4 regions of the Paenibacillus sp. NN59 genome follow, and region 2 is predicted to be linked to each of the others. Evidence: riboswitches for the same ligand, from Rfam matches in the RefSeq annotation. Region 2 holds a riboswitch; each other region holds the start of a gene.
The links. A riboswitch is a leader RNA that binds a small molecule or an ion and turns the genes downstream of it on or off. The one in region 2 is predicted to bind cyclic di-AMP.
Positions count from the first base shown of each region.

Region 1: it holds a riboswitch for cyclic di-AMP, as region 2 does, so the genes downstream of both, ACT89M_RS00140 (resuscitation-promoting factor) here and ACT89M_RS07235 (hypothetical protein) in region 2, are expected to answer to the same signal.
Region 3: it holds a riboswitch for cyclic di-AMP, as region 2 does, so the genes downstream of both, ACT89M_RS16415 (3D domain-containing protein) here and ACT89M_RS07235 (hypothetical protein) in region 2, are expected to answer to the same signal.
Region 4: it holds a riboswitch for cyclic di-AMP, as region 2 does, so the genes downstream of both, ACT89M_RS00510 (C40 family peptidase) here and ACT89M_RS07235 (hypothetical protein) in region 2, are expected to answer to the same signal.

Region 1 covers NZ_CP199678.1:30,480-32,680, reverse strand. The annotation lists gene ACT89M_RS00140 (resuscitation-promoting factor) at 1-1,143, opposite strand, end outside; cyclic di-AMP (ydaO/yuaA leader) riboswitch at 1,413-1,666, opposite strand; gene ACT89M_RS00135 (TatD family hydrolase) at 1,908-2,201, opposite strand, start outside.
Region 2 covers NZ_CP199678.1:1,665,407-1,667,607, reverse strand. The annotation lists gene ACT89M_RS07240 (HAD family hydrolase) at 1-279, opposite strand, end outside; gene ACT89M_RS07235 (hypothetical protein) at 437-865, opposite strand; cyclic di-AMP (ydaO/yuaA leader) riboswitch at 984-1,159, opposite strand; gene ACT89M_RS07230 (glutathione peroxidase) at 1,538-2,017, shown strand.
Region 3 covers NZ_CP199678.1:3,735,903-3,738,103, reverse strand. The annotation lists gene ACT89M_RS16425 (ABC transporter substrate-binding protein/permease) at 1-369, shown strand, start outside; gene ACT89M_RS16420 (amino acid ABC transporter ATP-binding protein) at 356-1,078, shown strand; cyclic di-AMP (ydaO/yuaA leader) riboswitch at 1,264-1,460, shown strand; gene ACT89M_RS16415 (3D domain-containing protein) at 1,463-2,134, shown strand.
Region 4 covers NZ_CP199678.1:107,140-109,340, reverse strand. The annotation lists gene ACT89M_RS00515 (hypothetical protein) at 1-737, shown strand, start outside; cyclic di-AMP (ydaO/yuaA leader) riboswitch at 1,031-1,168, shown strand; gene ACT89M_RS00510 (C40 family peptidase) at 1,172-1,642, shown strand; gene ACT89M_RS00505 (GNAT family N-acetyltransferase) at 2,005-2,201, shown strand, end outside.

The DNA of each region.
Region 1 (2,201 bases), 1.6 Mb from region 2:
TTTGCCTTTTTTACGTCCGAAATTCAGGGCGTGCTTCACACTGTCATAATAAACGTCAATTTTGTTGCCTTTAATAGCGCCGCCTGTATCTTCCGCACGACGGAAGCCGAGGCCCTCAATGTATACCCACCAGCCGATTGGAATGACCTTGGGATCAACTGCAATGGTGCGCCCCTCCGTTACACGAGTACCGGAAGCTGTTTTTGTACCAATACCCGGCTCTTCAGAAGAGTAGGCTGTCATCGATACATTTTTCAAAACTTTAGAGTATTTAAAAGAATTCCCGGAGACCGTAATCACCTTGCTGCCCGAGGCAGATGTTTTCTTCGAGTTCGTTGTTACAGCTTTTTTGGTCGTCGAAGTTTTGGCAGATACCAATTGAACCTCAGGTTCCTTCACAACCGGTTTAGCTTTCGTACCTACCGCAATCACTTTATCTACACGATTGGTGGCAACCGTTTTACCTACCACTTTTTTGGAGACGAGTTCTCCATCTTGAAATACCTTTTCGATATGTTGCACAATTGTGCCTTCCTTGCCTTTCACTACAACACGGTTATCTCCTTGGAACAAACTTGGGTCTGCCGTTTTCACAACCTTGTAAGCAATCGGTTGTTTCACATCCACTGTATGCTTTGTTACACGCACTACACGAATCTTCATATCCGCTTTAATTGCGGTTCCGAGCGCTGGATACACTTTATCATGATCTTCAACTTGAATACCTGATTGCTGAATTACACCCTGTACCGATGAATCGGTTGTATAAAGAGTCTTGGTGTCTCCGTCTGCCGTGATTTTAACTGGAACGGCCCGCTCAATAACGATTCGGTCTCCGTCTGTAATCGCCCCATTCATGGGCATGGATACCTTGTCGTGAGGGCTGACTGTGATTGACTGCTCCTCCAGCATTTCCTGAAGCATTCCTGTACGAGTCTCTACCACTTGAGCTTTGCCGTCAATAACCAGTGAAACCTGCTTCCCGGCCTGACCGTAAACGACTAACAAGATCATGATTGCAAGCGCAATTGAGAATATCGCGATCAATGCCATTTGACGCAAGTTCTCATGCTTCCACCGCAACGCGAAAGACTTACTGGATGATCGTGACTCATGGGTCTCTTCTGGTTGGAATATGCCCACTTCTCCGTCCTCCTTCATAGCCTCGCCGTCTAAAGTAATGCATGATGTCTTTGACGCGACTATAACAATTTTTCTACAGAACACAGATCAGAGATAATGACCGGTTCTGCACCATGAACCCCTCTTCGCAACATGATGTCATCCTCCTGAATACATACCGTATGATGACAATATTTCTTTTATTCAAAACAAAAAAAGCCAAAGAAAGAGTGTAAGAGACCCTTTCGTGGCTTCCGAATGATTTTGAATATCGGAAATTCATGCACGAGGTTGCCTCTCTTTTTCCGCTTGCGAGGTTAGCTGTCGGGTTCGGGCGAAAGAGAGCCGCCCTATCTTAGGTCACCCGCTCATGGCGGACGCCCTTGAATTCACCCCGAGACCCAAAGAAGAAATCAAATACGGCTTCGCAGAACATTCCGCTGCTTTTGGGTCAGCGAACGATGCGCACCGGCTAGAATCACCGATGTTTAAGCCCTATTGGTTCCCCCGCTCTCCGTTAACGGAGACTCAGCGAGATTGATTCATGAAAGTAATGTTGTCTCATCGGAAAGTGTCCCTTTGTTCATCCCCCGAACATCTGTCCAATTTTCCGCGCAACAATTCACTGAAAAGATGATATCCTGTTTTGATGCATGTTGTAAAGCACGGATCAAGTACGTTTTTCTAAATATTTGGTTAAAATATTGTAATATTCTGCAATTATTCGAAACAAAGAGCAAATTACCTCTCTGTATCTCCCTTTTTCACCCGATTTACTCGTTTTCTTATCGAATCCCAAATCGTTCCATGGCATTTTTGGTGGTAATTGCAGCAATTTCCTCTACCGAAATGCCTTTAATTTCCGCAGCTACTTCAGCAACCAGACGTACATGCGCTGTCTCATTTCGTTTTCCACGATAAGGATGCGGTGTAAGATACGGGGAGTCCGTTTCTAAGAAAAATCGATCCATCGGAACCTTGGCGAGCACCTCTTTCGGTTGCTTGGCATTTTTGAAAGTGACCGGTCCTCCGAAGGACAGATGGAACCCTAAATCCAGACACATTTTCGCCGTTTCCCA
Region 2 (2,201 bases):
TTGCTCCAATTCTTTATGGAATTTCAGCTTGTCCTGAATCTGAATGCGGTGATCTTCATCATGAATATATGTACGTATGGCCACTTTCATGGGCCACTGTTCATAATTACGGTAACAGGTAGCAAACAGTTCTCTTACCGCCTCAATCTTTACTGGATAGCCGTAATCATTCGCTTCCCGAACGAATTGCCCAATAATATCATCTACAGGCTCCCATTCGTCCACCAGCGTATCCCCCACATCAAAAAACAACCACTTCAATCCGGCAATATCCGGCACGCTGATTCCTCCTCGTTAGCTGCAGGTTATCCCTCGCTTCTATACTACCGTACTGTTTCCATAAAAAAAGAAGACCCACGACAAGCATGAGTCTCCTCAAATTCCGTTAGTCTATACCTGCAATTATAACAGGCGTCTTACCTTGGATCAATGTCAATCACAAGCTGCTCACTTCAGCCTCCGGTTTATTGCAGCTATTAAGAAGGAACCCGACTTCTCCATTCAGTGAATACACAATTTTATCGGCGCCCATTCCACGATAAATCCCTTTAGGATGGCTCTGCTCCGTGATCACACACAAGGACTTCGATGTCCAAGAGCGACAAATTTGAAGATAGCGGCATGTCAAGTTCAGACTGTTCTCAAAAATAAATACATTGCCTACACTGCCTTGCGGCAAAAACCATTTCTCAGCAGCTGCTGTATTCATACGGATGACGTGTTCCACGCCAAGACGGCGAAGTTTGCGCTCCTCATCAGCACTGTTCGTCAGAACGGCAAATGGCATTTTTTTATACATCAGCAATTTCACAAATTTACGTCCAGCTTCATTCGGAGCGGTTACCAAAATCATCTCTTTATCCATTCTTCGTTCCTCCCTTGGCGTGAAAAGACAACAAAAAAAGAAGCGTGGGGACCAAGGCCTCCGAAACGCTTCTTAAATAATCCATGACGAAAGCGCCATGAACCAGCGTGCGGTTTGTTGCCTCTCCCTTTAACGCTTACGAGGTTAGCTGACGGATTCGGGCGCGAGAGTCGCCCTATTTCCGGATTTCACCGAAAAATTCACCCCATGAATGTCCGCTGCTGTCATACAGCCCATTCTGTTGGTTCCCCCGTTTTCCATACACAATGAATGGAAACTCAGCGATTAAAACATCGTTCGTAAATCTTGAGTATAAGACCGATCGATATTATCGTTTGTTTCGTTTTTCAGGTACAATTTAATTAAAATTCAAATTACGCTATGAATCATACACCCGTACCATGATCATGTAAAGTGCATACAGATCACCGAATCGCCAGATTTCCGGCAATAACCTTTGATAATAACGCTTACAATGAGGTCATACGCTATCCTTCTCTTCCAAGCTACCTAATTCTCAACCGCACAAAAATTGATTCATGTATTTCTCATCCATTTTGGAGTCCAGCAAGCGAATGGTTATAACAACGCTAAATCCAAATAAGTTTTGCATTATTTAATTGTTTAAAATATAATAAGTATATTAAGAATAACAGGATGGAGGCGTACCCCATGTCAGTCTATGATTACAAAGTAAACACCCTTCGCGGACAAGAGATTGAGATGTCCCAATATCGCGGCAAAGTGTTGTTAATTGTGAATACCGCAAGCCAGTGCGGTCTCACCCCTCAATTCAAGGGCTTGCAAGAGCTTCAGGATAAATTCCAGGATGCTCCGTTTGAAGTGCTTGGATTCCCAAGCAACCAATTCGCGCAGGAAAAAGGATCTTCCGACGATATTGCTGAATTCTGTCAGATGAATTATGGCGTAAGCTTCCCGATGTTTGAAAAAATTGACGTCAATGGTTCAAGCGCTCATCCGCTCTTCCAACACATTACGAAAGAAGCACCAGGCTTGCTCGGTTCCAAAGCCATCAAATGGAACTTCACCAAATTCCTTGTCGATCAGGACGGTAAAGTTGTGAAACGATATGCTCCGCAGACTACACCGGACAAAATCGAAGAGGATATTCAAAAGCTGATTAACAAATAGATATAGACTTTTGAACAAACATATAAACGAAAAAAGCCACCTATAAAGCAAAGAGCCAGAAACTGCTCAAGCTTTTGGGCGGCTTTTTTGCGTCCTTTCTTTTAACACATATCCTCATCCTGAATAATTCGTCCTTGTTGCTATATGAAAACAAAAAAAGAAGCTCTCCATCACGGAAAGCTTC
Region 3 (2,201 bases), 2.1 Mb from region 2:
AGCGGTGCGTATCTCGCCGAGATTTTCCGTGCCGGTATTCAAGGCGTTGATCGTGGTCAACTGGAAGCAGCCCGTTCACTTGGTATGGGCAGAGGCGCAGCGATGCGTTACATTATTCTGCCACAGGCCTTCAAGGCCGTTTTGCCAGCCATCGGTAACGAGTTCGTAACGATCATTAAAGAATCATCCATTATTTCGGTCATCGGTATGGTGGATATTATGTATCAAGCAAGTGTAGTCAAAAATCTCACATTCCAGGGTCTGAACCCGTTCATTATTGCGGCAGCCATTTACTTTGTGATGACATTTATTCTGTCCAAGCTGCTCGGACGATTGGAAAGGAAGTTGGGTGCAAGTGATAGACGTTAGACAATTACACAAATCATATGGTAAAAATGATGTCCTGAAAGGCATCGACGTAACGATCGGCAAAGGTGAGGTCGTTGTAGTTATTGGTCCTTCCGGTTCGGGTAAAAGTACATTTTTGCGCTGTCTGAACCTGTTAGAGCAGCCATCATCGGGACAGATCGATTTCGAAGGTGTTTCGATAACCGATCCCAAGCATAACATTAATGCTACACGTGAGAAGATGGGCATGGTGTTCCAGCATTTTAATCTGTTCCCTCATAAAACGGTTCAGCAAAATATTACGATTGCTCCAATCAAGGTGAAGAAACAATCCACGGATGAGGCTAACAAAATTGCCGAGGATCTTCTGAAGACAGTCGGTTTGGCGGACAAAAAAGATGTATATCCTAACCAGCTATCCGGTGGTCAAAAGCAACGGATTGCCATTGCAAGAGCACTCGCGATGCAGCCGCATGTGATGCTGTTTGACGAGCCTACATCGGCCCTTGATCCGGAGATGGTCGGAGAGGTATTGGAAGTCATGAAACGTCTTGCTGAAGGCGGAATGACGATGGTCATTGTAACGCATGAGATGGGTTTTGCGCGTGAGGTGGGAGACCGCATTCTTTTCATGGACGGCGGCGTCATCGTTGAGGAAGGTACCCCGGATGAAGTGTTTGGGGCGCCAAAACACCCGCGTACACGAGACTTTCTTGCAAAAGTACTTTAATTCATGCCATTCCGTATGTAGAATCAAATGAATAACGGCGTTATCGGATCGAAAGATCCGGTGACGCTTTTTTGTTGTTTGCAGAAAAGGTGGAGCTGAAAAAGTAACTTTTCTGTTACCTGTAAAATGAATTAAAACGCCAAATGGAAACATTTACTACAGCTTAAGGTTACAAATTTGTGATATATTCAAGACTGCCGAAACTTCCGAAGCGGAAGTGCGGGGGACGTAACAATGCAGACATAGTTAATGATTTGAGAAATATGCTGCTTGGGGTGAATTAGGAATACATAATGCTTCAGCATGTCACGTACAGCCTATAGGGTGGGTTCCTCCATCCGAATCCGACAACTAACTTCGCAGGCATCATGAGGGAGGAAGACCATGTATAACAAGAAACGTTTAGCCAAAACAGCCATCGCACTACTGACATCCATTCTATTCATTCAAGCCGTTCCGGCTCACGCGGATTCCGTTCATGTGGCCAAAGAAGGGGATACCTTCTTCACCTTATCCAAGCAATACGGCGTTGATATGAACACATTAATTAAAACGAATAAAGACATCTCACCTTATAACATCTATGGTGGTTTGAAAATTACAATCCCAGGTAACGAAAACAAAGTAGAAGCGGCACCAGTTCAAGCGAAGTCGCAGGAAAAAACGGTGACTGCTGCAAGCCTGGACGTGAATACAGATAATAAAGTGGTACAGGCTTGGGGGAAAACATTCGACTACAGCAAAACGCTTAGTGTTAAAGCAACAGCGTATTCCGCGGATGCTTCCGAGAATGGTGGATGGGGCCCCGTTGATTATTTTGGCAACCCGCTCGAACTCGGCACAATCGCAGTGGATCCCAAGGTTATCCCTTTTGGAACCAAGGTACTAGTGACAGGGCATACACACCCTGGATTGCCGAAACAGGCTTTCGTAGCAACGGCTTTGGATGCAGGTAGCGCGATCAAGGGAAATCGTATTGACATCTTTATCCCTGGAAGCAAACAGTTCGTTAGTTCGTTTGGTTTTCAGGATATTGAGTTGTACATTTTAAAATAAGGCTTAAACCCTCTCATTTATGGATGTGAGGTCATAAGTTGAATTGAGCATTAATAAACAGGGTGTT
Region 4 (2,201 bases), 1.6 Mb from region 2:
CTGTCGTTCCTCTATTACTACGTTATCCAACGGATGATGTCGGCGAGCTAAGCACACTTTTATTTAAAATGGAAAGCCAGCTCAGCCTGTCCGGTCCGGAGGTCCAGCGTTATCTGTGGATTTTGGGCGGCATGTTATTGCTTCGCCTGCTGATCAGTCCACTTATTCAGGCCGGGTTACTCTACTCCCTGCAACATTATCAATCTACTGAAGAACGCATTCCTTTTATTCGGGGCATCAAAACGTTATGGAAACCCATGATATTGCTACACACGATACGTACCTTTCTCATGTTCTTGCCTGCATACTGGCTTCTGCCCAAATTGTTTTCTACAATAATGGACAGTTTTCATTCTCTTCATTTATTACTTCCCGGCATTCCATATGTAGCAGGCTGGATTATTTATGGCTGGATTGTACATCATGCAGTGCTCTACATGCAGTTTGGTATTTCTGACCCGGAAGCAGAAGGGCGAATTCACGGGACGCTCAAGGGACTGTGGATTGCTGTGCGCCGCATCTTTGCTGTCATCGGCATTGCGCTGGTGCTGGGAGTTGTGCATTTAGTGGTCTTTGGTGCATTCACTTCCGCTTCCTGGTTCTTGACAGGACTATCCGGATTAATCCTGCAACAATCCTATCCGCTTGCTCGAAGCCTACTCAGTATGTGGAAAGTATGTAGTCATTTCCGTTTATGGCAGTCCACATCTACCAGACATGAAAATCATATACGTTGAACTAAAATGTTACACGCCGTCTGAGATCGCTTTCAAAAATAAAGAAATGTTACCATCTTATATTAAACATTTCATTGGTTATTACGTATAAATACGCAAACCTCGACCTTTCCCCGTCAAAGGTCGAGGTTTTTTTTGTTAATTTTACTGCTAAACGTTGCCAAAGTACTAAGCCTCTGGTACAATAAGCGCAGTGAGTTTTTAGTAACAACTTTGTAATCTTTAAATCCTTATTTGTAACAACTTTAAATTAAATCCTTAAAATTAAATTTTCTTTTCATTTTTCAGGTGCATAACTAGCATAGCCAAATTCCTGGCACCTGGGAAGCGGGGGAACCAGTTATGGGTGAATTGATCTTGAAACAGAGGGATCATAGGGGACCTTCAACCGAATCCTTAAGCTAACCTCGCAGGCGTTGGAAGGGGTATATCACTTGTTTAAGAAGAAACTGACCGCAGCAGTACTTAGCCTCACATTTGCATTATCACTTGGAGCAGGCAGCGCATTTGCAGATTCTAAGATGGATAAAGTAATTGATTCAGCAATGGGAACTACATACAAAAGCGGAGGAACAACGCTTGACGGTTTTGACTGCTCCGGATTCACACGGTATGTATTCGACAAATTAGGTATTGATTTGGCTCGTCAATCTAGCTCCCAATACGACATGGGTGATTCCGTATCTCGCATGGAGATGAGACCTGGAGATCTGGTGTTCTTCAACACAACAGGTAAAGGTATATCACACGTAGGCATTTTTGTAGGAAGTGGCAAGTTTGCACATTCTTCTTCTTCCAAAGGTGTAACGATCAGCTCTTTGAGTGAGAACTACTGGGCTAACCGCTACGTTGGCGCTAAACGGATCATGAGCACGGACGATTATGAGTCACTGGCCCTTGACTAGGTACAAGCTGTAATCAACATGATGTTGGAACCATGTAACTCTACTGTAACGAAATACGAAGTATAAACAGAACCGCCCGGTACATTCTCCGCAGGAATGTATCCGGCGGTTTTTTTATGCTTTCTGACTCTGTGTAGTTCCCGATGTTGCAAGTCATGGTGTGTATGTGAACTAACACGTTCGCCTGCTTTCGTTTGTCCGTGCCCTTATCATGTTTTTACCCAGCCTGTTATAATATAAACGGAATGATCACGACTTTTGTTTCAATTTTTATTTGATCATATGAAGACTTGCCTAATACACAGCTCTTTTGTAGAGTGAACAATGATACGGATATTGAAGAAAGGAGCATGCACTGTTATATGAAGAATGAAGCCTCTTTGATACTTCATGTTGTACCGATGCAAGAAGAACATGCTGAACTTATATGTGGCTGGAAATACGCCCCACCTTACAATATCTATAGCTGGCTTCCTTGGGAACAGATGAAAGTACTCGAAGTCGAGTTCGGTGATGCACAGCTCAGACAACAACAATATGCCATTATCCTGGATCAACA